DNA from 4 places in the Brevibacillus aydinogluensis genome. Region 4 is predicted to be linked to each of the others. Evidence: riboswitches for the same ligand, from Rfam matches in the RefSeq annotation. Region 4 holds a riboswitch; each other region holds the start of a gene.
The links. Region 4 has a riboswitch for S-adenosylmethionine ahead of Q7F15_RS06855 (homoserine dehydrogenase). Riboswitches for the same ligand answer to the same signal wherever they lie in the genome.
Positions count from the first base shown of each region.

Region 1: linked by a shared signal. The riboswitch ahead of Q7F15_RS18635 (homocysteine synthase) and the one ahead of Q7F15_RS06855 (homoserine dehydrogenase) in region 4 are both predicted to bind S-adenosylmethionine.
Region 2: linked by a shared signal. The riboswitch ahead of Q7F15_RS18580 (methionine ABC transporter ATP-binding protein) and the one ahead of Q7F15_RS06855 (homoserine dehydrogenase) in region 4 are both predicted to bind S-adenosylmethionine.
Region 3: linked by a shared signal. The riboswitch ahead of mtnK (S-methyl-5-thioribose kinase) and the one ahead of Q7F15_RS06855 (homoserine dehydrogenase) in region 4 are both predicted to bind S-adenosylmethionine.

Region 1 is NZ_OY569118.1:3,757,914-3,765,631, reverse strand. It holds gene Q7F15_RS18655 (DUF4129 domain-containing protein) at 1-405, opposite strand, end outside; gene Q7F15_RS18650 (DUF58 domain-containing protein) at 402-1,592, opposite strand; gene Q7F15_RS18645 (AAA family ATPase) at 1,600-2,538, opposite strand; gene Q7F15_RS18640 (DUF5412 domain-containing protein) at 2,752-3,093, shown strand; gene Q7F15_RS18635 (homocysteine synthase) at 3,281-4,582, opposite strand; SAM riboswitch class I at 4,681-4,790, opposite strand; gene Q7F15_RS18630 (acyltransferase family protein) at 4,967-6,163, opposite strand; gene Q7F15_RS18625 (hypothetical protein) at 6,383-6,826, shown strand; gene Q7F15_RS18620 (rhodanese-like domain-containing protein) at 7,251-7,565, shown strand; gene Q7F15_RS18615 (SCO family protein) at 7,639-7,718, shown strand, end outside.
Region 2 is NZ_OY569118.1:3,747,905-3,755,622, reverse strand. It holds gene rnjA (ribonuclease J1) at 1-686, shown strand, start outside; gene Q7F15_RS18600 (BrxA/BrxB family bacilliredoxin) at 791-1,222, shown strand; gene Q7F15_RS18595 (aldo/keto reductase) at 1,400-2,272, shown strand; gene Q7F15_RS18590 (methyltransferase) at 2,411-3,439, shown strand; gene Q7F15_RS18585 (LCP family protein) at 3,673-4,650, shown strand; SAM riboswitch class I at 4,781-4,896, shown strand; gene Q7F15_RS18580 (methionine ABC transporter ATP-binding protein) at 4,978-5,991, shown strand; gene Q7F15_RS18575 (methionine ABC transporter permease) at 5,993-6,658, shown strand; gene Q7F15_RS18570 (MetQ/NlpA family ABC transporter substrate-binding protein) at 6,708-7,547, shown strand.
Region 3 is NZ_OY569118.1:706,210-713,927, forward strand. It holds gene Q7F15_RS03365 (hypothetical protein) at 1-781, opposite strand, end outside; gene Q7F15_RS03370 (RNA polymerase sigma factor) at 915-1,430, shown strand; gene Q7F15_RS03375 (anti sigma factor C-terminal domain-containing protein) at 1,402-2,583, shown strand; SAM riboswitch class I at 2,674-2,816, shown strand; gene mtnK (S-methyl-5-thioribose kinase) at 3,013-4,239, shown strand; gene mtnA (S-methyl-5-thioribose-1-phosphate isomerase) at 4,236-5,279, shown strand; gene Q7F15_RS03390 (GNAT family N-acetyltransferase) at 5,388-5,966, shown strand; gene Q7F15_RS03395 (MFS transporter) at 6,287-7,465, shown strand; gene Q7F15_RS03400 (hypothetical protein) at 7,648-7,718, shown strand, end outside.
Region 4 is NZ_OY569118.1:1,397,180-1,404,897, forward strand. It holds partial or broken gene Q7F15_RS06845 (reverse transcriptase domain-containing protein) at 1-442, shown strand, start outside; gene Q7F15_RS06850 (ankyrin repeat domain-containing protein) at 818-1,228, shown strand; SAM riboswitch class I at 1,498-1,605, shown strand; SAM riboswitch class I at 1,691-1,800, shown strand; gene Q7F15_RS06855 (homoserine dehydrogenase) at 1,856-3,181, shown strand; gene Q7F15_RS06860 (glycerol-3-phosphate responsive antiterminator) at 3,271-3,819, shown strand; gene Q7F15_RS06865 (MIP/aquaporin family protein) at 4,050-4,757, shown strand; partial or broken gene glpK (glycerol kinase GlpK) at 4,821-6,313, shown strand; gene Q7F15_RS06875 (glycerol-3-phosphate dehydrogenase/oxidase) at 6,482-7,718, shown strand, end outside.

The DNA.
Region 1 (7,718 bases), 1.7 Mb from region 4:
GCCGAACAGACCGGCCACTACCAGCTGGAACAAGCAGATGATCAGCGCCAGCACAAAGTGGTTGCGCAGGTGGACAGGCGTACACGGATTTGATGCTGCTGTATGGATGCGCGAGTAAAAGAGGGCGGCCAAAAGCAGGGCGAGCAGCCAGGAGCCGAACGCGGCAAAACACAAACCGCCGACGGAAGCCACCAGCGGATACAGCAGCAGGTGGAGCAGGAGATGGCGTCCTCCTCCCTGGTGCAGCCAGCTTCCCAGAGAGAGCAGGAGCACGGCGAACAGGACAAAGCCGATCATGCTTTCCGGCTGGGCCGGCAGCCACTGGAACAGCATCAGCACGGAGGCCGTCAGCAGCGCTTCCATCCAGAACACCAGCATCCTGCGTCCCAACATGGACCACGTCATGAAAAGACCTCCTTCCTCGCCTGGGCGCGGGCGGACTCGTGCCGGCGCAGGACCGGCTGCTCCTGCGACACGTCCAGCACCATGACGTTGTGACCGCGCCGCACCAGCCGTTTGACTGCTTCTACTGCTGGCTCGTCCAGACGCGGGGTGACGATCAGGATCGTGTCACGGGTGACGCCGTGTTCCAACCGCCGCAATGCGGCCGCCAGCGAAGTCGGCAGGTACTGATGCAGGCGGGCGAGTTGGGTCATGACCTGGATGTGGTGCGCCTTGCCGCTGCCGGGAGGGAGGTGGAACTGCTCCCGGCCGCGCTGTTTCACGGTCAGGAACATGTCGCAGGACAGCGATTGGCGGCGGCAGAGAACCGAGAGCGCGGCAAGAGCGGAGATGACCCGCTCGTTCGCCGGTTCATTGTTCCGCTGCAGCAGCGGTTCGTAGGACGGCAGAATGTGTCCCACCACCTTCCAGCTGGGGCGGGCGGTCGGCTCAAACAGCCGCGTCTGCAGCGCGCCGGTTTTCGCGCTGGCTTTCCAGTGGATGTGCTTTAACCGGTCTCCCGGCACATAACCGCGCACGCCGCGAAAAAACGTGACATCCTCCTCCCGGCGTCTGCGCGTGAGCTTGCCGCCGTCAGGCTCGATTGCCGCCGCCAACAGCGGAGGCAGCGCCAAGGGCAGCGGATAGACCAGGAGGGAAAACGACAGCGGGAGCGAAATCGGGTCCTGTTCCTCGCCAAACACAGAGAGCGTGTCCGCCTGGGCTTCCGTCAGCCACACCAGGCCGCGCTTGTGCGGGGTGATCGTAAACGTGCGTTCCGCGCTTGTCCTCAGCGGCAGGTCCAAGCGGAAGCGAGCTGTACAGCGCTGTCTGTTTGCTGTCACCTCATCCGCTCCCTCGACTGTCACGTGTTTGGGAAAGGACAGAGAGATCACCGTGCCGGGCAGCGGCAGCCAGGAGCGGTTGTGCAGCGTGAAACGGATGGTGACGGGCATCCCCTGCATCACCCGGCGCAGGTCAGCATTCCACTCCAGCCGAACCCAGCGCGGCAGATTGGCCCGCCACCAGCGGTGAACCAGCGTCATGAAAAAGTAGAAGCCGCCAAACAGCCAGAGAAAGCGGCTGCCCGAAAACAGGGCAAACAGCAGGCAGAGAAACCCCAAGACGTGATACACCTGTCTCGTGCTCATGTGTGGATCACACGCCTTCTTCGACCGGAGCCGCCACGCTTTTGAGGATGTCGTCGATCACTTCCTGCTCCGTCACGTGCAGTTCCGCTTCCATTGACAGGCGGATGCGGTGGACGGCCAAAGCGGGAAACACGGCTTTGACATCGTCAGGCAGGACGTAGGTGCGCCCGTCCAGGTAAGCGGACGCCTGCGCCGAGCGCAGCAGAGCGATCATGGCGCGGGGGCTGAGACCCGTTTCCACGGAGCGGTGGTGACGGGTGGCTGCCGTCAGATCGATGATGTACTCCTCCACGGCGGGGCTGACGTGCACCGCTGTCACGTCCCGCTGCATGGCAGCGATCTCGTCGACGGTGATCACCGGCTTCACCTGCTCCAGCGGTGAGCCTGTCCGGAACCGCCGCAGGATCTCCCGGGCGTCTTCCCTGCTGCCGTAGCCAAGCGACAGGCGGAACAAGAAGCGGTCCAGCTGCGCTTCCGGAAGCGGATAGGTTCCCTCTGATTCGATCGGGTTTTGCGTGGCGATCACCAACAGCGTCGGCGGCAGGGGGAGTGTCACCCCTTCGATGGTTACCTGCCGTTCTTCCATGCATTCCAACAGGCCGGATTGCGTTCGCGGCGTGGCCCGGTTGATCTCGTCAGCCAGAAGCACGTCGGCGAATACCGGTCCCCGACGCAGCTCGAACTCGCCGGTCCGCTGGTTGAACACGTGCAGCCCGACCACGTCTGAAGGCAGCAGGTCAGCGGTAAACTGCACCCGGTTGTAGGTACCGCCGATCGCCTGGGCGAGCGTTTTGGCCAACACGGTCTTGCCCATGCCGGGCAGGTCCTCCAGGAGCACGTGGCCGCGGGCCAATAGAGCCGTCACAAGCAGCCGGATTTGCGGCGCCTTGCCGACAATGACGCGGTTGATGCTTTCCAGCAATGTGTCCAAAGGACGATGGATCATGCGGACGTCTCCTTTATCGGAAAATAGGGCACCGGTAGTTCCAGTATGGAAGGTATTATACAGCGCGACACCTTATTTTGCCAAATCTTCATAAAATTTTTGGGGTTTGATAAAATCGCAGGGAAACGAGCGAGCCGAAAATCCCGACAAAACGTAATTCAATAAATAATAGGTAAAGGGGCTGGTGCTTTGCGGATAAAGAAAGTGCTTTTCGTGGCTTTGGTCGTCTTGATTTTGATTGCTGCTCTTGTTGGCATCGTCGTGTACCATTTCTTTTTCTCGATGTCCAATCTTCCAGAAGGGACATTCATCAAGGAATCGGCTTCGCCTTCAAATGAATACGTCATCAAACTATACCTTGTTGACGGCGGCGCTACTGTTTCTACAGCGATCAGGGGTGAACTGGTAACAAGTACAGGGGAAAAACGCAATATCTATTGGGAGTATCGCGTTGATACAGCATCTATTGAATGGAAGGACGATCACACTGTTGTTATTAACGGTCATTCGTTAAATCTTTTAAACAATGACGTGTATGACTGGCGAAGGCAATAGAGAGAAGGAGAATCCCGATATCACCATGATGTAATCTTGCGCCCGAATGTGGAAAATCCGGCGTCCTGCAATAGAAAAACAGCGAAGGGGAACTCCCTTCGCTGTTTGATGCAAACGAACGCGGACGCTCGCCATCCTTGGACGCTTTGCGCGCGACGGGCGCCCGTGCGTTGACCTGTCTCGTACCTTAGCCAACCTGCTGGGGTACCGCCTGCTTCAGCGCCTGCTCCAGATCGGCGATGATGTCGTCGATCGCCTCCGTCCCGATGGAAAGGCGAATTAGGCCCGGGGTGACGCCGGCAGCGAGCTGTTCCGCTTCCGTCAACTGCTGGTGGGTGGTGCTGGCCGGATGGATGATGAGCGACTTGGAATCGCCGACGTTGGCCAGATGGGAGAACAGCTTGACCGACTCGATCAGCTTTTTCCCTTCGGCGACGCCGCCGCGCACGCCAAACGTGAGGATGGCTCCGGCACCTTTTGGCAGGTACTTTTGCGCCAGGCGGTAGTGCGGATCGCTCTCCAATCCCGGATAGCTGACCCACTCCACGGCGGGATGTGCCTGCAGATAACGGGCGACGGCCAGAGCGTTTTCACTGTGCCGCTCCATGCGCAGATGCAGCGTTTCCAGCCCCTGCAGGAACAAAAAGGCGTTGAACGGCGCGACAGCTGCCCCGATATCCCGCTGCAGTTGAACCCGGGCCTTGACGATGTACGCCAGCGGGCCGAACGCTTCCGTGTAGACGATGCCGTGGTAGCTCGGGTCGGGCGTGGTCAGGCCGGGAAACTTGCCGCTGCTCCAGTCGAACTTGCCGGAGTCAACGATGATGCCGCCGATGGCCGTGCCGTGTCCGCCAATGAACTTGGTGGTGGAGTGCACGACGATATCGGCCCCGTGGTCAAACGGACGGCAGAGGATCGGGGTGGCAAAGGTGTTGTCTACGATCAGCGGAATTCCGTATTCGTGAGCGACCGCGGCAATCGCCTCGATGTCGGCTACGTCTATGCGCGGGTTGCCGATCGTTTCGACGAACAGCGCTTTTGTCTTTTCGTTGATTTTGGATCGGAAATTGTCCGGATTGGACTGGTCCACGAAGTGAACGGTGACGCCGAACCGCGGCAGCGTGTGGTAGAACAGGTTGTAGGTGCCGCCGTACAGGCTGGTGGAGGCGACGATTTCGTCTCCGGCCTGGGCGATGTTGAGGATGGCAAAGGTAATCGCCGCCTGCCCGGAGGAAGTGGCCAGCGCCCCGACACCGCCTTCCAGCAGGGCGACCCGCTGTTCAAACACGTCCTGGGTCGGGTTCATGATACGCGTGTAGATGTTGCCCGCCTCTTTCAACCCGAACAGGTTGGCGGCGTGCTCCGTATCGCGAAACACGTACGAAGTCGTCTGATAAATCGGCACCGCGCGCGAGCCCGTCACCGGGTCAGGCGACTGTCCACCGTGCAGCGCAATGGTTTCCGGCTTCCACTGACGTTGATCCGACATGGTCATCTCTCCTTTTTCCTGCATGAAAATGAATGGATAAAAAGCGAAGCCTTCTTCCGGAGAGAAAGAAGGCTTCGGTCATTCCGAATCAAGCGGCCGTTTCATCTCTCAGAATCCGGGATTCTGCAGGAATTGGCACCATGCAAGCAGGATGCTTGCCGGTTGCCGGGCTTCATTGGGCCTGTCCCTCCGCCGCTCTTGATGAAATCGAAAGATTTTGCAAATTGTGCTTACTTGGTATTATAGGGGGGCCGCCGGGTTTGGTCAATAAGAATTTCCGGGTAAGTCAAGGGGATTTGTTGTGATTGCTTTTTGTCCTGAATCACGGCGGCTGTAATGAAAAACGCCCGAATGCTTTCTTTCGGGCGTTTGCAGACCACATACCTATAAGAGGGAATTATCCTGAACATATGCTTTTTTTACACGGGGCGGCTTTACTTGCTTCCGGAAAAGAGTTAGATAAAACTTTTTCGCCCAGAATATCGACGTTGTGTCTATATATCTGTACATAAGATATGAACCAACCATCATAAGCGGGAAGGACAGGAGAAAGCTGATACATACACTGACATTATAGGAGAAACTGCCGTTCAACAGAGAAAAAATATAACCAGACACAGAACATAAGATCGTAAAATGCAACAGGTACAGCGAAAATGAGATGTTTCCCAAAAACACGCAGATGGGGGAGGATAAGATCTTTTGAATACCAGTAGAAGCCAAGATTGCGATCATGAGGAAAAAAGCACCCCAAACATGGTTAAACTTCATCGGATCATATCCCATAAAAGAGACGTCGAGTAATGCGTATATGGTATTGGATGTATCGATGTAAGGATAAGATCCCATATACAACCCCAAAATCCCTGTTAGTAAAGGTATATAAGGTTTTTGAAACACGTGCAGCGTACGCTGGTGATTGTGATATACATCGCAGAGAAGCAGGCCTAACACAAATGCAAGATAGTAGGAATGACGCAACATGTAGATCAGCAAGAGATAGGCTACGTAGCGGTAAGGAGTATCTCTGCACACAATCAACATTGCAAAAATGAGATACGACCCGATCAGTTCGTAATTCATGGTCCATAAAACAGGATTATAGTCAGCGTTGCCGAGAAAGAACGTGTCGAAAAATGCAGTGCGAACCATGGTGACAAAATCATGGCTAAGCGCATGGTAATGTGTTGTCATATCTGTATACGTGATGGGCGAGACTGTTTCAAGAGAAAATCCGTTTAGAAGAAGGATGATGTATACCAATAAAATAGAGAAAAACACAGGCAGTACAAGCCGAAAGTATCGTTTCACCGTGCTTTCTATGACGACATCTACCCTTCTCGTTTCCCAATATTTATAGCTTAATACGAATCCACTTAATACAAAAAAAATACAAACGGAAAAGTTTCCGTTATAGAAGAGATTGAATGGTGTTTTGCTTAACCATGCTTCAAACTGGTTATGCATCATTTCAGGACGCAAGGTGAAAAGAGAAGGGTAAAATACCTGCACAAAATGAGAGATGACCACGACCACTGCAGCTGTCCCACGTAATCCATCGAGAAACGAGATTTTTTTCATATAATCCTCCGTATCATAAACACTCGCTGGATGAAAGCTGAAAGTATTTGCAAAAACTAACAATTCTCTACTTGAATGAAAAATCCTCCTAAATCTTCAATAGAATACCACCAAAACTTTCTGTTATTGACAATATATTGAACCGCATTCAAAAAATGTAAAAGATAGGGTACAATGTACCTGGATTAAATTCCAAATAATGTATGAGGAGTTGGGAGAATGAAGAAAATGCTTTTTACCGTTGCGTCCCTAGGCCTTGCACTTTCATCCCTTGTTAATCCTGTTGTTGCATCAGAAAGTCTTAGCCAGAAAACAAATAAAATTCAAGAGTCTATAGGTATTCAAGAAATTGCGAAAGATTGGAGCCGATTCTTCGTTTCGCAATATGGTACTTATGTGATTAACGAAACATTCACACTAAAATCTGGAAGTGCAAATGCAGGTGTGTGGGCTACGAATAGTAGTTGTGATGTTTCGGTTTATCTTGATCAGCTAGATTCATATGGAAACGTAAGGAAAAGTATTAATCTGGGACGGGTTTCTGTTGGGAAAGGCCAAACTGGCTATACAAGTCCCAATGTTGCTGTAGACACAGGAACCTATAGAATTAGGGTCTATGGATACATCCCATCTGATGGAAAAGTTGCTATTTACAATCATTGATCATTGATGAACTGGAGACCTTCGGTATACGAAGGTCTCCAATTATTAATTTAATAATTAAGAGTAGTTAACACCCTTGCCGCTGCGCTAGATTTTTCAATAAGAATTTGCAATAGCATGTAAGGCAAACTAACTGGGCTGAAGCTTTTTTGTCGACTTTATTAAATGCACAGGACGTCTCCTTCAACTCTGTAGCTGTCTCCTGTCTTAAAGTAATTTAAATCTCTCTGAATTTCGTTATCGTTGGGTTATCCGGTTCATCATGAAATGCATCTGTTCTGTTACTGTTGCCTGTCACTGTTCTTACGACTCAGAGGGGGGACTTAACTTCACAGGAATGTCATGTACGAACACAGCCGCCGGTATGGTATGATGGGTGACGGTATGGAATCCATATTTATGAAGATACAGGAGGCTTGTACATATGGCGGAACAAGGGGTAAAGGAAATCACGCCGCGGGAGCTGTTGGAGAAGCTGGCTGCGGGAGAGAAGGTGCAGGTTATCGATGTGCGCGAGTTGGAGGAGTGGAATGCGGGCCACATCAAGCAAGCCAAACTGATTCCGCTTGGCTTTTTGCCGCATCGCGTCGATGAGCTGGACAAGGAGACACCGGTCGTGCTGGTCTGCCGCAGCGGCGCCCGCAGTCACATGGCCACCCAGTATTTGCAGGAATTGGGCTTCGATGCGGCCAACATGGTGGGCGGCATGCTCGCTTGGCCGGGGGAAACGGAAGCGTAACGTATCGGTGCAGAGATAAACGCGCGTGATCGCCGTTTGGCAACAGCGCGATCAGGAAGAGGAGGCACGTGATATGAGCGAAGGCAAAGTGTCGTTCTGGCAGCGCTACTGGTTTGCCGTGCTGGCCGCCGTGCTGGGAATGCTCGTCGTCGG
Region 2 (7,718 bases), 1.8 Mb from region 4:
TGATCATCTCCGCTTCGCCGATCCCGGGCAACACGGTAAACGTCAGCCGGACGATTGACAAGCTGTACCGGGCGGGAGCCAACGTGGTGCTGAGCCACGTATTTGACATCCACGCGTCCGGCCACGGCAGCAGCGAGGAACTGAAGCTGATGCTTAACTTTATCCGCCCCCGCTACTTTGTGCCGATCCACGGCGAGTACCGCATGCTGAAAATGCACGCCAGACTGGCGCAGCAGGTGGGCATCGAGGAGAGCAACATCTTCATCATGGACAACGGCGATGTGCTCAACTGCACGCGGGAAAAAGCATGGCTGAGCAAAGTGCCCGCTGGAATTGTCCTGATCGACGGCAGCGGCGTGGGCGACGTCGGCAACATCGTGCTGCGCGACCGCAAGCACCTGGCGGAAGACGGCCTGATGGTGGTCGTGGTAAGCCTGGACATGAAAAACTTCAAGATCCTGACCGGCCCGGACATCGTCAGCCGCGGCTTTGTCTACGTGCGCGGATCGGAATCGCTGATCCAGGAGGCCACCGTGCTCGTCCGCCAGAAGCTGCAGGAGGCGCTGGACAAGAAGATCAAGGAATGGTCCGAGCTGAAGTCGCAGATCAACGAAGTGATCAAGCCGTTCATTTATGAAAAAACCGGCCGCAATCCGATGATTTTGACCATCCTGATGGAAGTGTAGGCGCGGCCAAACCGGTGAAAGTGTCGGAACCCATTCTCCAATGGGCTTTCACGGGATATAATTGATAACGAGCAAATGTACCGGAAAAAAGGAGAGAATGCCCCATGATGTCCTACGAGGCATACATGAATCAAGTGATTCAACCGATGCGCGACGAGCTGACCCGCGTCGGCTTTACCGAACTGCGCACGGCGGAGGAAGTGGAAAAAACGCTGCCGAACCTGAAAGGCACCGCACTGATTGTGGTCAACTCCGTCTGCGGCTGCGCGGCCGGTCTGGCCCGTCCGGCCGTGGCTCACTCGCTCAACCATCCGAAAAAGCCGGATCACCTCTACACCGTCTTCGCCGGTCAGGACAAAGAGGCGACCGCCAAGGCGCGTGAGTACTTTGAAGGCTATCCGCCGTCGTCGCCGTCGTTTGCCCTGATGAAGGACGGCAAACTGGTGACGATGATCGAGCGCCATCAGATCGAAAACAACGACCTGGTGACCATTTCCAAGCTGTTGACCGACGCGTACGATAAATATTGCGACTAACATCGAACATGAGGCAAGACGCTCCGCTGCGGGCGTCTTGTTCTGCGTGGTTGTAAAAACGAATTGCCACAGCCCGGCACCCCCATGGACCCGCCGCCAGGCTGCTTGCAAGCCGCTGCGGTGGGATGCGGTTCGCGGGGGAACGCCCGGGCGCATGTTGCGAAAGGATGACCAAGCATGATTACCCGTTCATTTGGACGAGACCCTCATCAGGTCTCCCTGCTGGGCTTTGGCGCCCAGCGCATTGTGGATGAACACGGCTGCAGCGAGGAAAATGCGATTGCCATTGTCCGCCGCGCCGTGGAATTAGGCGTCAACTACTTTGATACGGCGCCCAGTTACAGCGACGGCCAGTCGGAGACGCGGCTGGGCAAGGGACTGAAAGGGCTGCGCGACAAGGTGTGGATCGCCACCAAAACCGGCGGTCGGACGCGTGATTTGGCCTGGCGCGATCTGGAAGCCAGCTTGAAGCGGCTCCAGACCGATTACGTCGACGAGTGGCGGGTGCACAACGTCATGCAGCCGCACGACTTTGAAGCCATTTTTGCCAAGGGCGGCGCCCTGGAAGCACTCGTCGAGGCTCGGGAACAGGGGCTGGTGCGCAAGCTGAGCATCAGCGGCCATACCGATCCCCGTTTGCTGGCGGAAGCCATTCGCCGCTTCCCGTTTGACAGCGCACTGGTCGCCCTGTCGGCGCTGGATCACTTTATCTACAGCTTTGCCCACGAATTCGTTCCGCTGGCGGTGGAAAAAGGCGTGGCTGTCATCGGGATGAAGGTGATGGCGCTGGGCCAACTGGCGCCGTGGACGGAACAGGCTCTGCGCTACACCTGGAGTCTGCCCGTGTCCACCGCGATCCTCGGGGTCAGCAAGATGAGCGAACTGGAGGCGGATGTGGAGGCGGCAAACCGCTTTGTCCCAATGACCGACATCGAGCGGGTCGCCTTTTTCCAGGAGATCATTTCGCTCGTCCGTCCCGACGTGCTGCGCTGGAAGGCAAGCGAATGGATGTCCGGCGAGTGGTACCAGCTGCCGGAGCTGAAGTTTTAACTGTGGAGATAACCGCGGAGACAAACGCTCTTTTCCAAAATGGAAAAGAGCGTTATTATTTGAATGAACTGGAATTTTATTGTACGTGCCTGAATACCCTTGGCAGTGAGACAAAATCCATAGAGCGGGGGAGACAGGATGCAAAACGAGAAGAAGTCACAGTTACAACAGGCGTTAGCCGATCGGGTCATGGAATGGATCACCGGGGGATGGGTGCAGCAGGCCATCTATGTTGCCGCCAAGCTGGGAATTGCTGATCTGCTGGCGGATGGGCCGAAGAACGTCGGCGAGCTTGCCGAGGCGACCGAGACGCATGCCCCGTCGCTCCATCGCATTTTGAGGGCGCTGTGCGGCATCGGGCTGTTTCGGGAGGAAGGTGAGCAGCGGTTTGCACTGGGGCCGCTCGGTTCGTATCTGCAGTCAGGAGCGAACAGCCTGCGCGGCATGGCGATCATGATGGGGGAAAAATGGCATCGGGACGCGTGGAGCAACATCATGTATACGGTGAAAACGGGCAAATCGGCATTTCAGGACGTGCACGGCATGGGCGTTTTTGCGTACCTGGAGCGTCATCCCGATGCGGGTGAGCAGTTCAACCAGGCCATGTCGGACATGTCCAACCGGATGGCGTCGGCGCTGGTGCGGGCGTACGACTTTTCCCCATATGACAAGGTGATCGACGTGGGAGGCGGTCACGGCCGATTAATGACCGCCATCCTGAATGCTTATCCGGGGCTGAAAGGGGCGATCTATGACGTTCCCGCCGTAATTGAGGGCACCCGGCGGCACATTGCCGAGGCCGGGCTTGCGGATCGGTGCGCGTGTATCGGCGGCAGCTTTTTTGAATCGGTTCCGGCAGGCGGCGATCTGTACATGATGAAGAACATTATCCACGACTGGAACGACGAGGAAGCCGTTGCCATTTTCCGCAACTGCCGACGGGCCATCCGGGAAGACGGAAAGCTCCTGGTGATCGAGATGGTCGTTCCGGCCAATAATCAACCGCATCCGTCCATGTTGATTGATCTGGAAATGATGATCATGGCTACGGGAAAGGAACGGACCGAGGCGGAGTTCCGGACGCTTTTCCGGAAAGCGGGCTTTGAACTGCAGCGGATCATTCCGACGTCTGCAGCCGTCTCAATGCTGGAGGCTGTCCCTGTGTGACAGGATGGCCCAGTCAATCTGTTTAACAATAGCATAGCCCAATGTTTGTGATGACACCTCATCCGCGTGTAGCAGGGAGGTGTCATTTTTTATTCAAGCATCGCCAGGTCACATGCGCACCTACATAACAAGATTCCAGCCAAATATAGGGTGCCCGCCTTCGACCGGATTCGAGTATACTAGACAAAGTGGGGAGTATATTATCTGAAAGAGACAAAGGTGGCGTTTTCCATATGCGCTTTTTGAAACGAATGCTGCTCCTCCTGATCGTGGCAGTCGCTGCGGCAGGGGGGTACTACGGATATTCGCTGTATCAATTTGCCGAGGACATTCAACAGCCAAACGTAATCGACCATCCCGCCGGCGGCGCGACCAAGGCGGCGGAGATTCCCACGTGGGACGGCAAGGAGCGCGTCAACATCCTGTTGATGGGCGTTGACCGGCGCGGCATGCGCAGCAACGCGCTGCCCCGTTCCGATTCGATGATGCTGCTCAGCATTGATCCGGTTGCGAAACGATATGACTTGTTTTCGATTTTGCGCGATACCTACGTAGAGATTCCCGACCACGGACATGCGCGAATCAATGCGGCAATTGTCGAAGGCGGGCCGGAATTGGCGATGGAAACCGTGAGCCAGTTTACCGGGCTGCCGGTGAACCGGTATGTGATCACCGACTTCGAGGGCTTCAAGCATCTGATTGACGCTGTCGGCGGCGTGGAGCTGTACGTGGAGAAAAACATGCGGTACCGCGACCCTACGGACAAGGGCATGTACGATATTGATCTGAAAAAAGGGCTGCAGCGGCTTGACGGCTCCAAGGCGCTGCAATACGTCCGCTTCCGTCACGACGCGACGTCCGACTACACGCGGACGGAGCGGCAGCGGAAGCTGATGGCCGCGCTGGCCGACCAGATGAAGAGCGGCACCACGCTGATCCAACTGCCGTCCATTTTGAAAGAAATTACCCCGTACGTGCAGACCAACATCAGCTCTCTGGACATGTTGAAGCTGGCCTCGCTCGGATTGACGCTGAACACCGAACAGCCCGGTCAGTATCAGCTTCCGCCAATGGGGATGTTCAGCGAATCCAATCGCGCCGGTGCTGTCCTTATTCCTGATGTGGAACGTGTTCAGGCTTTTGTTCAGGAAAAACTGCAAGCCCAACCGGAAGCCAATTCCGCGGGGGAAACGGACGGGAAGCAGAGCTGAGGCTCTCTTCAAGCGGGCAGATCGCCCTGCACTTTTCCTTTAATTTTCCATTGACATCGTTTTTTTAAATGGAATATAATCCGATTTGTATCAACGAAAATACAAACAAACAGCATATACGGAGAAATTCTTCTTATCAAGAGAGGCGGAGGGACAGGCCCAATGAAGCCCGGCAACCGGCTCATCGCACAGATGGGTGTCGCGGTGCCAATTCCTACAAGATCGGAGAATCTTGAGAGATGAGAAGGGTGGATGTGATCGGATATCGATGCAAACCCCTTTTTCATGCTGAAAAAGGGGTTTGTTCCGTATAGGGAGGTGAACCGGATGATTCGCTTGCAAAACTTGCGCAAAAACTACACGGTACAGGGCAAGACGGTCCCCGCACTAATGGGGATTGACCTGACCATAGAAAAAGGAGAAATCTTCGGCATCATCGGACATTCCGGTGCCGGGAAAAGTACACTGATTCGCTGCATCAACATGCTGGAGCGTCCGACATCCGGTCACGTAATCGTAGACGGCGTCGACCTGACTACACTGGATGACCGCAAGCTGCAGGAGCAGCGGCGCCAAATCGGCATGATCTTTCAGCACTTCAATCTGCTCTCTTCGGCCACGGTGGCGGAGAACGTGGCCTTTCCGCTGAAGCTGGCCAAGCGGCCCAAGGCGGAGATTGACAAAAAGGTAAACGAACTGCTCACACTGGTCGGCCTGGAAGCACACCGCGACAAGTATCCGAGCCAGCTCTCCGGCGGGCAGAAGCAGCGTGTCGGGATCGCCCGCGCGTTGGCCAGCGATCCGAAAGTATTGCTGTGTGACGAGGCGACGTCCGCGCTCGACCCGCAGACGACCAATTCGATCCTCGCCCTGCTGCTCGACATCAATCGCAAGCTGGGCCTGACCATCGTCCTGATTACGCACGAGATGCACGTCATCCGCTCCATCTGCGACCGTGTCGGCGTTATCGACGGAGGTGTCATCGTCGAGGAAGGCAAGGTGCTGGACGTGTTCCTCAAACCGCAGCATCCGACGACGCGGGAGTTCGTGGAGCAGGTGGCCGATTCCGCCGAGCTGCGGGAAGTGGTGGCTCACGAAAAGGCGGCCGGCGACCAGACGATTGTGCGCATCACGTTCCTGGGCGAAAAGACGTACCAGCCGATCCTGTTCCAGACCATGCAGGAGACCGGCACGATGTTCAGCATCCTGCAGGGTACGATTTCGCGGATGAAAGATACACCTTACGGCCAGCTGGTCGTCGAATTGAGCGGCAATCCGGAGCAGAACAGCCGCGCGATCGAAACCCTGCGCCAGCGCGGTCTTGAAGTGGAGGTGATGTAACATGGGACTGACGTTTGAAAACGTCGATGTGGCGGAAATCGGCAAGGCCACATTGGATACACTGACGATGCTGGGCTTTTCGACGCTGTTTACCGTCCTGATCGGACTGCCGCTGGGCGTCCTGCTGTTTCTCACCTCCAAGGGACAGCTTTTGGAAAACCGCGTCTTTTACACGATTGCTTCCTTTGTCGTAAACGTGCTGCGTTCGGTGCCGTTTATCATCCTGATGATCATGTTGATTCCGCTGACGAAAATCCTGGTCGGCACCTCGCTGGGGGTCAAGGGAGCGATTCCGCCGTTGGTGATCGGGGCGGCTCCGTTTTTCGCCAGACTGGTGGAGACGTCGCTTCGGGAAGTGGACCGCGGTGTGATCGAAGCGGCCCAGTCGATGGGAGCGTCCAAGTGGCAGATTATTTGGAACGTGCTGCTGCCTGAATCCCGTCCGGGGTTGATTGCCGGCATTACGATTACCACCGTGGCGCTTGTTTCCTACACGGCGATGTCTGGCGTGATCGGCGGCGGCGGACTGGGCGACCTGGCCATCCGCTACGGTTACCAGCGGTTCCAGACCGATGTGATGATTGTTACTGTCGTGATTTTGCTGGTGTTGGTTCAGATCTTGCAAACGCTGGGAGACAAATTGGTAATCCGTTTCAGCCGCAAGTAAGATCTTTACCATAAAGACAACAATATGAAAGAGAAAGGGGTAATCATCTGTGAAAAAATGGGCTGTTTCCATTCTGTCGACTGTACTGGCACTGTCTCTGGCGGCATGCGGCACGAAAACCGAAACCGCTCCGAATGCGTCTGGCGGTTCGGACGGGGGCGAACAAAAAGAAATCACCCTGAAAGTGGGCGCTACGCCTGTACCTCATGCTGAAATTCTGAAATTCATCCAGCCGAAACTGAAAGAACAGGGCATTAACCTGGAAGTTAAGGAATTTACCGACTATGTACAGCCAAACGTGCAGTTGAACGAACAACAGTTGGACGCCAACTTCTACCAGCACATTCCGTACCTGGAGCAGTTCAATAAAGACCAAAACATGAACCTGGTGCCGGTGGTGGCAGTGCACATCGAGCCGTTTGGTGCTTACTCCAAGAAAATCAAAAAGATTGACGAACTGGCCGACGGTGCAACCATCGCTCTGCCGAACGACCCGACCAACAACGGCCGTGCGCTGGCCCTGCTGGAGAAAAACGGCCTGATCAAGCTGAAAGACGGCGTTGGCATCAAAGGCACCGTAAAAGATATCGTCGAAAACAAGAAAAACCTGCAGTTCAAAGAAGTAGAAGCAGCCATGCTGCCGCGCGTTCTGGAAGAAGTGGATCTGGCGATGATCAATACCAACTACGCGCTGGAAGCCAAACTGGTGCCGACCGAAGACGCACTGATCATTGAAGACAAGGACTCTCCGTACGCCAACTATCTGGTAGCACGTCCGGATAACAAGGACTCCGAGGCCATCCAAAAGCTGGCGAAAGAGCTGAACTCGCCGGATGTGAAAAAGTTCATCGAGGATACGTATAAAGGAGCGGTTGTGCCGGCATTCTAAGGCCGTCCCTCCTCTGACGCCCGAATCGGCTGATTCGGGCGTTTTTTATGTTTGCCGTCCACTTTTGCATGAATGTTTATCATTCCGACGATTTTTTTTATAAATAAATAAAATTTTATTAAATCAACGTAAAACTTGTTTAAAAACAACATATATAGAGGTATATTTGAG
Region 3 (7,718 bases), 690 kb from region 4:
GAAGGAGCCACAGTTCAGATGTTTCGTCCACCACCCACCAGAAAAAGGCATCGCGTGCAAAGGCGCATCGGTGTGCAGGCGGAGCGGCGGCCAGATAGGCGCGTATGTCGTCCAGCGGTATGTGATCCCTGCTGGTGTCGGCAAAGGGAAACACGTAGTCAGCAGCAGGCTTTCTGTCCGGTCCGTCAATTGGCACGACCCCCAGCCCGTCGATGGTCGGAATCCAGCCAGCGGATCGGCGCTGGATCTCCAGGTCGTTCAGATACCGCATGACGTCGGGAATCGGTTCGAGGCCCAGGTCTGTCTGCATGTGATGCAAAACGGTCTGGCGGCACGTAACGAAGTTTCGTAACTGCGGGTCTGTTGCCTCTTCATGCCTGCTTTCTGCGAGATCGGCCCAATACCGCTCCCATTGCCGGGGTGTGCGGACGGACACCAGACTGCCAAGTTCGCCGGCGGATCCGATCGTCACCACCAGGCGGAAAAAGTCTTCCAGATTACGTGCGATAATGCGCAAAGGTGGGTCGTCCGTCGGGCTGACACAAACAATCGAGGCCTCTTCCAGATCTGTGATGCGGCCGAAATCGGTCAAAAAGCCGTAATGAATGCCGTCGCAGCCGGTCTCGGCAAAGACGTGCATGTCGGGCGGCGTAATCGTGTAGCGGAAGGAATTGTCTGCAAACCGGAAATGGATATACTCCAGCGGTCTGTCCAGTCCTTCCCGTATCAGTTTCTGCTCCAATGCCCGCATGTGCTCCAGCAGGTCGATGCCATACCCCATCAAATCGCCCCTTGGACACCGTGTTATAATACCCCTTATTTTACCATAAACCTCAATATTTTGAAAAAATGCTGCGGCGCGGTGGAACTTTTCCTCGCCATGTGCGTGGATAGGAGTGAAAGGGTGTGAATCCGTGGAAAAGGTCGGACTGGAAGACGTGTACCGCTTGTACGTCAACGACATATACCGCTACCTCTGCCGATTGACCGTTGACCGGGTGCAGGCGGAAGACCTGACGCAGGAGACCTTTTTTCGGGCGTATCAATACCTGGATGACTATCGTGGGGAAAAGGTGCGCCCCTGGCTGTACAAGGCGGCCTACCACACGTTTGTGGACTGGCATCGGAGGCGGAAGAAGCGTCCGTGGCGATTGGTGGAGAAGATTCCGGAACAGCCGGACGGGGCGGCGGCGGACCCGGTGCGGACGCTGCTGAGCCAAGAGGCGTGGTCATCGCTGCGGACGTGCCTGGACCGGCTGCCGGAGAAGCAAAAACAGGTGATCCTGCTGCATTACGAACAGCTCAGCTACGCGGAAATCGCCGAGGTGCTGGGCATCGACACGGGGGACGTAAAGCGCTCATTGTTTCGCGGGCGGCAAAAATTACGCAGAATGTGGAGGGATGAACTTGACGACGGACAAGGCAAATGAGGATCGGGAACGGGAACTGCTGGCATATCTGCGCGGTGAAATGACGAAGGAAGAAGCTGCCTCTTTCCGTGCGAGGATTGCAGCGGACGAACTGTATGCGGAACGCTTGGAGGAGCTTTTGCTGGGCAGCGGCGGAGAGGAGGAGAGAGAAACGGACGTGCTGTCCGAAGAGACGCAGCGCGCCATCCTCCGCCGCAGCAAATGGCGCCACAGGCTCGGCAACGCGGCTTACACGGTGGCCATCTCGCTTCTCGTCGGGGCCGTCCTGATCTTCACCAACGGGTGGATCGGCTGGTATTTGTACGAGGACGCCTACCGGGTGGCCCGGGACATGGTGCACTTTACCCAGCCGGGGCTCACGGTGGGCAGCAGCGGTTCGCAAATCGGATTTCTGTACGGGGAGATAACCATGGAACTGCGTGAACAGGTGGGGAGAGACGATCAGAACGCCGGAACCTTTTCGATCAGCCACGTCTTCTCGATCATTTCCGCGAAGCCGGCATGGACCGACGGTTTGCGGAAAGAGCGGCTCTTTTTTCTCTTTCCGTTGTCAGCGGACGATCGGGAAGAAAGCGCCATCCGCAGAAATCCTGCCTGGAACACGCTGGAAAAGCTGCCGGAGGGAACGGTGGCGCAGCTCGCCGTCTCGTTTGACCGGCTGCTGACCCATGATGAGTACTACGCCCTTTTTTCCGGCTACGACTTGGATACCACCTGGTTCGCCGTGGACACGGGGCAGGAGCGAAACCATCCGGACGCGGCGGAAGGCAGTCTGCTGCTGTCGGCCGGTGACGTGTGGGGATACGCGGAAAGAGAACTCGATTACGGCGAAGCACCGATTCAGGCACATGGCGAAGGTGAGCGGCGCGCCCGGGCGTACCTGGCGGAAATGGAGTATCTCGCGGGACAGGAACGGCTGACGAACGCCATTGGCGAGCGGCTTGTGACCGCCCGAAACCGGCTGCGTATCGAGGAACGCTGCCGCTACCTGCAGCAGAACGGTGTGCGCCTCTACGGGGCGGTCGTGACGGGCCCTGTCAAGGAACTGCTAAAGCTGCGGCAGGAGCCGTCGATCACGGCTGCCTTCGTGGGCCGGATCGACTGGTGGAACTGGGACCGGCCGAGTGCTTCGGGCCAGCGAACCAGTCCGTGAAGACTGGACAATTCGCCCAAAAAAGGGTGTTGACAGCGAGAAGACGGGGTTGTATGATTCAAACAAACGTCAAAACCGCATACGTTGGATACCTTATCCAGAGAAGGTGGAGGGACTGGCCCGATGAAACCCGGCAACCGACATGACGCTGTTCGAGCGATTCTGGCGACAGACGTGCAGCGCATGCACGGTGCTAATTCCTGCAGAAACAAAAGTATTCTGGAAGATAAGGGGGAGACGACACGCAGACGCGTATGAACAGACCTCTTTTCTTCGGGAAAAGAGGTTTTTTGTATGTGCGGAATGCTCCGGCTGGAGGCGGCAGCAGCACACACGCCGCCCGGCGGCCGCCAACATAGACAAAGCGAAAGTGCAAAAACAAGTGAATGTGAAGACAAGAGAATCTGTCAAAGGAGAGGGGATTGGACCATGGCGTATCGCGCATTGAGCGAACAAGAAGCAGTGCAGTACGTAAAACAACTGCCGGACCTGTTTGCGCCGGAAGCGGAACTGACCAGCCGGGAGATTGGTGACGGCAATCTCAACCTGGTATTCCACATCAGGGAGGAAGCGACGGGCAAAAGCGTCGTCGTCAAGCAGGCACTGCCCTACGCCCGCGTAGTGGGTGAATCCTGGCCGCTCACGCTGGACCGCGCCCGAATCGAAAGCGAGGCGCTGCGCATCCAGCACAAATACGTGCCGGATCTCGTGCCGAAGGTGTATCACTACGACGAGGAGCTGGCCCTGACCGTGATGGAAGACGTCAGCGACCACGTGATTATGCGAAAAGGCTTGATCGAGGGCAACCGCTACCCGCTGTTCGCCAAACAGATCGGCCGCTTTCTCGCCCATACGCTGTTTTACACGTCCGACTTGGGGGCGCATCCCTACGACAAAAAAGCGCTTGTCGGAAGATTCATAAATCCGGAATTGTGCAAAATCACGGAAGACCTCGTCTTTACCGATCCTTACGAAGACGCGCCGACCAACAATTTCAACCCGCTGATCAAGCGGGAGGTGGAGGCGATCTGGAACAACAAGCAGCTGAAGCTGGAAATTGCGCAGCTCAAGTACGATTTTCTCACCCGGGCGGAGGCGCTGATACACGGCGACCTGCATACCGGCAGCATCTTTGTATCGCCGACGTCGGTCAAGGTAATCGACCCTGAATTTGCCTACTACGGCCCGATCGGCTTCGACATTGGCGCGGTGATCGCCAACCTGCTGCTGAACTACGCGGGCCAGCACGGTCTGCAGCCGGACGCAGGAAAGCGGGAGGATTATCGAGAATATCTGTTGGCAACGGTGGAAGACGTTTGGAACGAGTTTGTCTCCCAGTTCGTCCAGCTCTGGCACAAACAGGCGAAAGAGCGGAGCGCCCACACCGAAGGCTTCTGGCAGGGCTACGTGCAGCGGCTGATCCGCGACGCAGCAGGCTTTGCCGGCTGTAAAATCCTGCGCCGCGTCATCGGACTGGCGGGCGTCGCCGACCTGAACAGCATCGCCGATGACCAGACCCGCGCGGAAGCAGAACGGCTGGCGCTGGCGATTGGCCAGGCGCTGATTCTGGAGCGGAACAAGGTGGAAGTATCGACAGACATCACAGATATCGTTCGGACGGTTACCGCACGATACTACCAGGAGGCTGTAGTATGACAACGACCAGCACGCCATTTGCGCCGGTCAAGTGGCAGGATGACGCGCTCGTCCTGCTGGACCAGACCCGGCTGCCCGTTGAAACGACATACCTGACACTGACGACTGCACAAGAAGTGTGGGCGGCCATCCGCCATCTGCAGGTACGCGGGGCACCGGCCATCGGCATGGCGGCCGCCTACGGTTTGTACCTCGGCATCCGCAACAGCGACGCCAACGATTTCGATACGTTTTGGCAACACCTGAGCGAACAGGCTGACTACCTCGGCACCTCTCGCCCGACGGCAGTCAACCTGTTCTGGGCCCTGGACAGGATCAAAGCACGCGTGCAGCGCGAGTCCGGCAAACCGGTGGCAGAGCTGAAGGCAGCAGTCCTGAATGAAGCCCTGTCCATCCAGCGGGAAGACGCGGAAGTGTGCCGCCGGATCGGAGAGCATCTGCTCACCCTGCTGAAAGACGGCATGGGCATCCTGACGCACTGCAATCCGGGGGCGCTCGCGACAGCAGCCTACGGCACGGCGACGGCCCCGCTCTACCTCGCCAAGGAGCGCGGCTGGAACCTGAAAGTGTACGCTGACGAGACTCGGCCTGTGCTGCAGGGGGCGCGCCTCACCGCCTACGAGCTGCAGCAGGCGGGCATCGACGTCACGCTGATTTGTGACAACATGGCGGCGATGGTGATGGCCCAGGGCAAGGTGCAGGCAGTCATCGTCGGCACGGACCGCGTGGCTGCCAACGGTGACGTCGCCAACAAGATCGGGACCTACGGTGTCGCCGTTCTGGCACACGCGCACGGCATACCGTTTTACGTGGCGGCCCCGCTGTCTTCTATCGATCTCGACACGCCGACGGGCGCAGACATTCCGATCGAGGAGCGGCCGGCGGAGGAGATTACACATGGACTGGGCAAACAGGTGGCGCCGGACGGCATCAAGGTGTACAATCCTGCGTTTGACGTCACTCCGGCCCGCTACATCACGGCCATTGTCACCGAAAACGGCATCTACAAACCGGACGAAATCCGCAGCTGCAAACGCTGACGCAAACAGCCCTGGACGGCCCAGGGAAGGGCGTCTCGTCCGGAGGTCCTTTTTCCCACCGATAAAGCGCCCCCGGGCGCTGTTTGCGTTTCCTGGAGGAGGAGAGACATGAGAGTGATTCCCATGACGATGGAGGCCTGCCTGAAGCAGCTGGAACCGGCCGACGCGGAGGAGTTGTTCTGGCTGACGGATGTCAACCGGGCCTATTTGCGCCAGTGGCTGCCGTGGCTTGACATCGTGCGCGAGGTAAAGGACACAGCCCAGTTCATCGCCTTGACGATTGACCAGCACAAGCGCCGCCAGGGCACCCATTACGGCATCTGGTACAAGGGCAGGTTGGCCGGGACGCTGGGCGTCCACAGCATCGACTGGAACAATCGGAAGACGTCCATTGGGTATTGGCTGGGGGAGCAGTTTCAGGGAAAAGGGCTGATGACTCAGGCAGTGGCCGCTTACCTGGACCATCTCGTGTTTGGCGAGTGGAATCTGGAGCGCGTCGCCATCCAGGCGGCGACGGGCAATGTAAAAAGCCGGGCCATACCGGAGCGGCTTGGCTTTCAGCTGGAAGGCGTGCTGCGGAGCAACGAATTCTTGTACGACCATTTCGTCGACCACGCCGTCTACAGCATGCTCGCTGCCGAGTGGCGAGGCCGGAGATCCGCGGGGATGAGCAGGAGCGGGATTTGAGAGAATATGTTGGATTGACAAGAAAATTTGGATAACTTACGATCGTAACATGACTAGCGAAAAAGGGATTGCGTGCAGCGCATCCCTTTCTTTGTTGCGAACAAGCAATAGGTCAAGCGGCGTGCCTGCCTGATGCGGGACACTGCCAGCTTCGACCGTGATACAGAGTCGGCTGTCTAGCCAGCGCAGAAAGGGCTGCATCCAAACAGGTACCTGTTGCAGCAGGTTTTCTCTCTGCGGCGCAGCCAGGGAGTGCCGCTGACGCGGCGGAAAGGCTGCATATGAAATAAGGGAGAGTTTGAGAGGAGTTACCGGACATTATGTCGTCATCGCGTTATACCTTTTGGGTACTGATCCTGGTGGTGGTGATCGGCGGCGTCAGCCAGGGTCTGACCATCCCGCTTTTGGCCGTGCTGCTGGAACAGCAGGGGGTGTCGTCTTTGGCCAACGGCCTGAACGCGGCTGCCTTGTACATCGGGATGGTAGTGGCTTCACCGTGGTTGGAGATTCCGCTCAGACGGATCGGCTACCGTTCCACCATTTTGTGGGGATTGGTGCTGGTCACCGCCTCCACCGTGCTGCTCCCGTTCTTTACCCATCTGGCTGTCTGGTTTGCCCTGCGCCTGCTGATGGGCGTGGGCGATACTTCGCTGCACTACGCCAGTCAGATGTGGGTGACGAAAATTGCGCCGCCAGAGCGGCGAGGACGGGATTTGTCGCTGTACGGATTGGCATACGGGATCGGTTTTAGCATCGGACCGCTGGGAATCAACCTGCTGCCGTTCGGGATCTGGGCACCGTTTGCGGCGGTCACTGTCCTGTACGTGCTGGCGTTTTGCCTGCTGGCCCGTATCCGCAATGCGTATCCCGATCCGGTACCGCCGGCTGCGGATGGAAGGCGGGAAAACCGCTACGCTGCCGTCTTCCGGCTGGGGTGGCTGGCGCTGATTCCGTCGTTTTTGTACGGATTCATGGAGACGTCGCTCAACGGCAGCTTTCCCGTCTACGCGCTGCGAACAGGCATCTCAGTGGAGTGGGTGTCGCTGATCCTGCCGTCGTTTGTCGTGGGCAGCATCATCCTGCAAATGCCGCTGGGGGCGTTGAGCGACCGGATTGGGCGCAGACTGGTGATGGGTGTCTGCGCATTGGTGGGGGCAGCTGCGTTTTTGCTGTTCCCGTTGAGCGGCGACAGCGTCTGGGCGATGATGCTGCTGTTGGCCCTGGCGGGTGCGGCGGTCGGGTCGTTTTACTCGCTGGGCCTGGCCTTTGCGGCTGACATCCTGCCGGCGTCCATGGTGCCGACGGCGGGCATCATTGCCGGCGTGAACTTCGGTGTGGCCAGCATTCTTGCGCCCAATCTGAACGGTCTCATGATGCAGGTGTGGGAGCCGTGGACCATCTTCTGGCTGATGGGCGGGCAGCTTCTCGCTTTCGCCGTCGCCTGCCTGCTGAAGCGGACCCAGTCAGAAAAGATGTGCCTTCATACCCAGGAAAGCTAGGCGCAGCATCCCTCTGCCGTCACAATATCGTCTGTCATGCAGCCCGACTAACGGGCTGTTTTTGCTGAACGTCCTTCAAATTGGGCGCAGACCCAAAGAATAAGCGGCGCTCCCGGCATAAACTGAGAACAGCAGGGGAAACGTAAGGATAGTCCCATTTTTTGTCGAAAGGGGTCGACCCGATGCTTACGCCATCCGTATTTAAACGCGGGATTATCTGGATTCTGTTTTTTCTGCTGAGTCTGGTCGTCGC
Region 4 (7,718 bases):
TGGTTGACATCGACCTAGAGAAATTCTTCGATTGAGTGAACCACGACATTCTGATGAGCCGTGTAGCACGAAAGGTGAAGGACAAGCGCCTCCTTACACTGATCCGTGCCTACCTTCAATCTGGAGTGATGGTCAACGGGGGGCGTGACGACGGAGGAGGGCACACCTCCAGGTGGTCCCTTAAGTCCGCTGTTGGCCAACATTCTATTAGACGATCTGGACAAGAAGTTGGAGAAAAGGGGACACCGTTTCTGCCGCTATGCGGACGACTGCAACATATGTCCAAACGTACGGGTGAACGTGTAAAAACAAGCGTGGAGCGATACTTGACTAGGTTCTCAAATTCAAAGTAAATCAACTCAAAAGTGCGGTGGATGACCCGTGCAATCGCAAGTTTTACGGGTTTAACTTTACTCCTGGAAAGGAAGCACTGATACGTCTACGCTCCAATCAATCATCCTGTTGAAAGAACGGATTCGCCAAAGGCTTCTGACTAAGACTGTGGACAAGTTGAAACGAGTTCGTACGCGGTACCACGAACTTCGTTTACTTGGTCTTTCTCACAGCAGAGCTCTGGAAATTACAAACACCTGAAAGGGGCGTGACGGTCAATTAAACCCGCACATGCACAAAACCCTTGGCATTGCCTACTGACAACAACAAGGGCTGATGAGTTTCATACTTTACACATTATCAAGCTTGGTGAACCGCTGTAAACCGGACGGTACGTACGGTGGTGTGTGACTCAATTGAGAATCTGTTATGCTATACTTTTTTTAAGTTTTATTTAGGGTAATGATAATAAGGAGGCAATATAATGAAAAAATATAGAGGTCTAATACTGTGGGGGATCTTTATCCTACTGTTAGGAATTAGTATCGTTGCTGCAATATCAGTACAATCTGATCGTGGCCCCGTTTATAACTATACTTATAATGAGGAGTTTAATCCGAACAATTTTTTTGATGCTGTACTTAAAGGTGATATTGAGAAAGTAAAGTCATTTATTAATAAATCTATGGATCCAAATATAACTGATGAAGAAGGAAGGACTGCACTTTTTATCGCTGTAAGAGAAAAAAACGTTGAGCTCGCTAAGTACTTACTAAGTGTAAATGCAGACCCTAACATTAAAGATTTTTACGATGATTCACCTTTAGAATTAGCGAAAGGATACAATAACAAAGATCTAGTTGATCTCTTAATTCAACATGGTGCAAGGGAGTAAAATCAGAATTAATGTCAAAATCAGTTGCAAATCCCTGATATAAGAGTTCATGCAGAAACTGATGAAGTGAAACAAATCAAATACCCGGTTTTCGATGGGTTCGGGTGCCTTGCTGGTCAAGAAAAAGGATGGCCGATCTGACGACTCCATCCTTTTTCGTATGTATGTCAACTTGCAGCGGCTTACGACGGGCGAAATGCCGGTCTGCCAGATTTTTGTTGACGAACAACCTGTGATTCTTTACAATGATACCCAAGAGTTAAACACTGTTCTTATCCAGAGCGGCGGAGGGACTGGCCCAATGAAGCCCGGCAACCGTCACGCGGTGCGTGACCAGGTGCCAATTCCTGCAAGACAGATGTCTTGACAGATAAGAAGCGGGTTTGATTGATATGGACGCAGACCTTCTTCTTGTCGGAGAAGGTTTTTTTATTTTTCTGTTTCAAAATTTCATAGGACTTCTTCTTATCCAGAGAGGTGGAGGGACTGGCCCGATGAAGCCCGGCAACCGTCACGCGGTGCGTGACCAGGTGCCAATTCCTGCAAGACACGCGTGTCTTGAGAGATGAGAAGAAGGCTCGAGCACAATGCACACCAGCCTTCTTCGAATCCGAAGAAGGCTTTTTCATGTTGTACAAACAAAAAACGGGGTGGAAAAACATGAGTGTGGTAAAAGTAGGCTTATTGGGATTGGGAACGGTAGGCGGCGGGGTGGTCAAGACGATCCGTTCGCAGCAGGAGAAGCTGTCGGCCCGGTTGGGCAAGCGCATCGAAATCGTCAAGGCGCTGGTGCGCGACTCGCGGAAGCAGCGGGCCGTGCAGGTGGAGCCATCGCTGTTGACGACACGGTTTGCCGACGTTCTGGAAAGCGACGTAGACATCGTCGTGGAAGTGATGGGCGGCGTGGAACCGACCTACGACTACGTACGGTCGCTGATCGAGAAGGGCTGTCATGTGGTGACGGCCAACAAGGAGCTGCTGGCCAAACGCGGCGCGGAGCTGGTGGAACTGGCCAACCGGCACGGCGTCCATCTCGCCTATGAAGCCAGCGTCGCGGGGGGAATTCCCATCCTTGGGGTGCTCCGTCAATTCCTCAGAACCAACGATATTACAAAGGTGTGCGGCATCCTCAACGGGACGACCAACTTTATCCTGTCGCAGATGGAGGAGGCCCAGCTTCCCTACGACGATGTGTTGAAGCGGGCACAGGAACTGGGGTATGCGGAGGCAGACCCGAGCTCCGACGTGGAAGGCTGGGACGCCTTGTACAAGCTGTACATTCTGGCACAGCTCGTGTTCGGGGAGTCGCTGCCCCTGTCAGCCATTGAGCGGCAGGGGATTGTTGAAGTCTCGCAGAGCCACATCCGGCTGGCGAAGGAACTGGGGTATCGGATCAAACTGCTGGCGCAAGCCCACCAGGGAAACGGCGGCCTGCACCTGTCCGTGCGGCCGACGCTGGTGCCGCTGGAGCATCCGCTGGCGCGCATCCAGGATGCATACAATGCCGTACAGGTGGAAGGCAGTCTCGTCGGCGACCTTTTGTTCACCGGCAAAGGGGCGGGCGAATTGCCGACTGCCAGCGCGGTTGTGGAAGATCTGGCCTACTTGCTGACCCAACCGTTTGCGCCTCATCCCGCTTGGCGTGAACGGCCGGAGGCGGTCCCGTCCAGCCGCCTCTCATCCGGCCTCGACTTCTGCTGCCTGGCAGGGACAGCGGCTGGCGTGACGCCGGAGCAGGTACTGCTGTTTCTCGAACGGGCGGGTGTCTCCGTTCGCAGGATGACCGTCCAGTACGATTCGGGCAGCGTCCTGCGTGTGGGCCTGCTCGCTGCCGGACTGCAGGAGGAGCACGTTGGGCTTTTGGAACGGGATTTCGGCCTCGAAGCGCGGCTGTACCCCGTGCTGGAGGCGGCCGATGATCAAGATGCTGACGGCGGGAGTGCGGGGCTGTAAACTAGCATCCAACTCCCCATCGCATTCGCCGGGATTTTTTGGCATGATAAAAGCGGAGCACTTCTTCTTCAAGGGGATGAGGACAAGTCATGCTGGGTTCGCAAACCATCTTGCCGGCCATTCGCCAAATGAAAGAATTTGAACGCGTCCTGGAAAGCCGGTACGAGACGATCATTTTGCTGGAGAGCCATATCTGCCAACTGAAAAGCATCGCCGACCTGGCACGCCGGCACGGAAAAAAGCTGTGGCTGCATGCCGATCTGGTGCAGGGATTGAAAAACGACGAGCACGGCGCACTGTTTCTTTGTCAGGAGATCAAGCCGGCCGGCGTCATTTCCACCCGTTCGCAGGTGATCACGACCGCCAAAAAGAAGGGCTTGGTCACGGTGCAGCGCCTGTTTCTGCTGGACTCCGGCGCGCTGGAGACGAGCTACAAAATCCTTGAGCAGACAAAACCCGATTTCGTCGAAGTCCTTCCGGGGGTCATGCCGCACATTATTACGGAAATTCGCGAACAGATTCAAATTCCGATCATCGTAGGCGGGTTTATCCGCACCCGGGAGGAGATCGAGAGCGCTCTGGCGGCAGGAGCCATCGCCGTCACCACCTCCGATCGAAACTTGTGGAAACAGCTGTAAAAAATGATTGACAACGCTTTCACGACCGCATAAGATTGATTACAGAAGTTCATATGTCGGATGAGATCAGGAGATCCACCTATATATTCCCTGTGTTTAAGTTCCTGTGGACTTAAACCGTGGATAAATAGGTGGATTTTCTGTTTTCTTCCAGTGGAGGTGAACAGCAAAAGAGGGAAAACCAGTCCAGACTCGTCATAAATATTAAAAAAAGAGAATGGAGGAACAAGATGTCGGCGTATTGGGCGGAACTGATCGGGACCATGATGCTGGTGATTCTCGGGGACGGCGTCGTGGCGGGAGTCGTGCTGAACAAGTCAAAGGCAAAAGACAGCGGGTGGATCGTGATTACCCTGGGCTGGGGGTTTGCTGTCGCCTTTGCCGTATACGCGGTCGGGGCCATCAGCGGCGGCCATTTTAATCCGGCCATTACCATTGCGTTTGCGTCAATTGGCTCGTTTGCCTGGGAGCTCGTGCCCGGGTACATTTTGGCCCAGATGGCCGGGGCGTTTTTGGGAGCAATCTTTGTCTACCTGTACTACCTGCCGCACTGGAGAGAAACTGCTGACCCGGCGGCCAAGCTGGCAGTATTCTGCACAGCTCCGGCGATTCGACACACATTTGCGAATATTCTCAGCGAAGGACTGGGCACGTTTTTCCTCGTGTTTGGCCTGCTGGCTATCGGCAGCAACACGTTTACCGAAGGGCTCAATCCGCTGATCGTCGGATTTTTTATCGTCGCCATCGGCATGTCGCTCGGCGGGACCACCGGCTACGCGATCAATCCGGCGCGCGATCTGGGGCCTCGTCTCGCCCACTTTGTTCTGCCGATCCCGGGCAAAGGCACATCTGACTGGGGCTACGCCTGGATTCCGGTCGTGGGGCCGATCGTCGGCGGGACGGCGGGAGCGCTCGTCTTCAAGGCCTTGTTCGGATAGCGGTCGGCCCAAGCTGATTGAGGCAGAGATGATCGGGAAACGATAAAGGAGGATATGTGACGGATGGAAAAGATGTATGTTTTGGCCATTGACCAGGGCACGACCAGTTCCCGTGCCATTTTGTTCAACCGGGAAGGACACATGGTGGGAGTAGCCCAGAGGGAGTTTACGCAGATTTTCCCCGGCCGGGCTGGGTGGAGCACGATGCCATGGAGATCTGGTCGTCCGTCGTCGGCGTGATCGGCGAAGTGCTGGCCAACCACAACATCAGCGCCCAGGAAGTGGCCGCGATCGGCATTACCAACCAGCGGGAGACGACTGTCGTCTGGGACAGACACACCGGTCTGCCGGTCTACAACGCGATCGTCTGGCAGTCCCGCCAGACGGCCGATATTTGCGAAGAGTTGAAGGCGAAAGGGCTGAACGACCTGTTCCGCGAACGGACCGGCCTGTTGATCGACGCCTACTTCTCCGGCACCAAGGTCAAGTGGATCCTTGACAACGTGGAAGGGGCACGCGCCAAGGCAGAACGCGGCGATCTCTTGTTTGGCACCATCGATTCCTGGCTGATCTGGAAGCTCTCTGGCGGCAAGGCGCATGTGACTGACTACACCAATGCGTCCCGCACGCTGATGTACAACATTTACGACCTGCGCTGGGACGACGAACTGCTGGCGCACCTCACCGTGCCGAAAGCGATGCTGCCTGAAGTGCGCTCCAGCTCGGAAATCTACGCGCATACCGACAAAGATCTCTTTTTCGGCGTGGAGGCGCCCATCTCCGGCGCGGCGGGTGATCAGCAGGCAGCCCTGTTCGGCCAGGCATGCTTTGAGGAAGGCATGGCGAAAAACACCTACGGCACCGGCTGCTTCATGCTGATGAACACCGGGGAGAGACCGGTGCGTTCCGAACACGGCCTGCTGACCACGATTGCCTGGGGGATCGACGGCAAAGTGGAATATGCGCTGGAAGGAAGCATTTTTGTCGCCGGTTCCGCCATCCAGTGGCTGCGCGACGGCCTGCGCATGCTGAAATCAGCGGCGGACAGCGAAGCGTACGCCAGCCGAGTGGAATCGACCGAGGGTGTCTACGTGGTGCCGGCGTTCGTCGGCCTGGGCACGCCGTACTGGGACAGCGACGTGCGCGGCGCCGTCTTCGGCCTGACGCGGGGGACCAGCAAGGAGCACTTCATCCGTGCCACGCTGGAATCGCTGGCCTACCAGACGAAAGACGTGCTCACCGCAATGGAGGCCGACTCCGGCATCAATTTGAAAAAGCTGCGCGTGGACGGCGGCGCGGTGAAAAACGACTTCCTGATGCAGTTCCAAAGCGACGTATTGGGCGTGCCGGTGGAACGTCCGCAGGTAAACGAGACGACCGCTCTGGGAGCAGCCTATCTGGCCGGGTTGGCGGTAGGCTTCTGGAAAGACAGGCAGGAGATTGCCGCCAACTGGCACGTCGACGGCGTCTTTGACGTGAAGATGAGCGAGGAGAAGCGCAACGAACTGTACGACGGCTGGAAAAAAGCCGTGCGGGCTGCGATGGCCTTCAAATAATCGGCCGCATGTGGTATACTGTACGCGATAAGTTCATACGGATGGTCTGAGATACGGAGTCGACCACTGATCCTTCTTTGCAGGCAAGGAGGGATTGGTGGTCGTTTGTGTTTTTTCCGGACTGTTCGGGTTGACCCATCGATAAAGTAGAACAGGGAGTGATGCGTGATGAAACGAGCGGAGCACCTGGCGCAACTCAAATCGACAGAGGTAGACCTGCTGGTGATCGGCGGCGGTATCACCGGAGCGGGGATTGCGCTGGACGCCCAGGCAAGGGGGATTCAAACAGGGCTGATTGAGATGCAGGATTTCGCCGCGGGGACCAGTTCCCGCTCCACCAAACTGGTTCACGGCGGGCTGCGCTACCTGAAGCAGCTGGAGTTTCGCCTCGTCTCCGAAGTGGGCAAAGAGCGGGCGATCGTCTACGAAAACGCGCCGCACGTCACCCAGCCGGAGTGGATGCTGCTGCCGCTGATCGAAGGCGGCACGTACGGACGGCTGGCCACATCTGTCGGCCTGTACCTGTACGACTGGCTGGCAGGAGTGAAACGGAGCGAACGGCGGCGGATGCTCAGCCGGGAGGAGACGCTCAAGATGGAGCCGCTCCTGCGCAAGGAAAAGCTGAAAGCGGGCGGTTACTACGTGGAGTACAAGACGGACGACGCCCGGCTGACGCTGGAAGTGATCAAAGAGGCGGCGGCCCGCGGGGCGCTGCCGGTCAACTACGTGAAGGCGGAGTCGTTCCTGTACGAAAACGGCAAGGTCGTTGGCGTGCAGGCCGTCGATCGGATCAGCGGGGAGACGTTTGCCATCCGCGCAAAAAAAGTGGTTAACGCTGCCGGTCCGTGGGTGGATGAATTGCGCGAAAAAGACGGTTCCCTGCAGGGCAAGCGGCTCTTTCACACCAAAGGGGTGCACATCGTCTTTGACCAGGCGCGGTTTCCGCTGCGTCAGGCCGTCTATTTTGACACGCCGGACGGCCGCATGGCGTTTGCCATTCCGCGCGCGGGGAAAACCTACGTGGGCACGACCGACACCCCCTACGACGGCGATCTGGCCCATCCGGTGATGACGGTGGAAGACCGCGATTACCTGCTTTCGGCCATCCATTACATGTTCCCGGAGGTGGGCATCCGGGCGGAGGACATCGAGGCGAGCTGGGCTGGGATACGGCCGCTGATTTACGAGGAAGGCAAGTCGGCTTCGGAAATCTCCCGCAAAGACGAAGTGTTTCGTTCCCCGAGCGGTCTGATCACCATTGCCGGCGGCAAACTGACCGGCTACCGCAAGATGGCGGAAAAGGTGGTCAACATCGTCGCACAGGAACTGGGCGTACAGGCAGGGTGCACGACGGACCGGATTGCGCTGTCCGGCGGCAAGGTGGGCGGCTCCGCAGGTTTTGCAT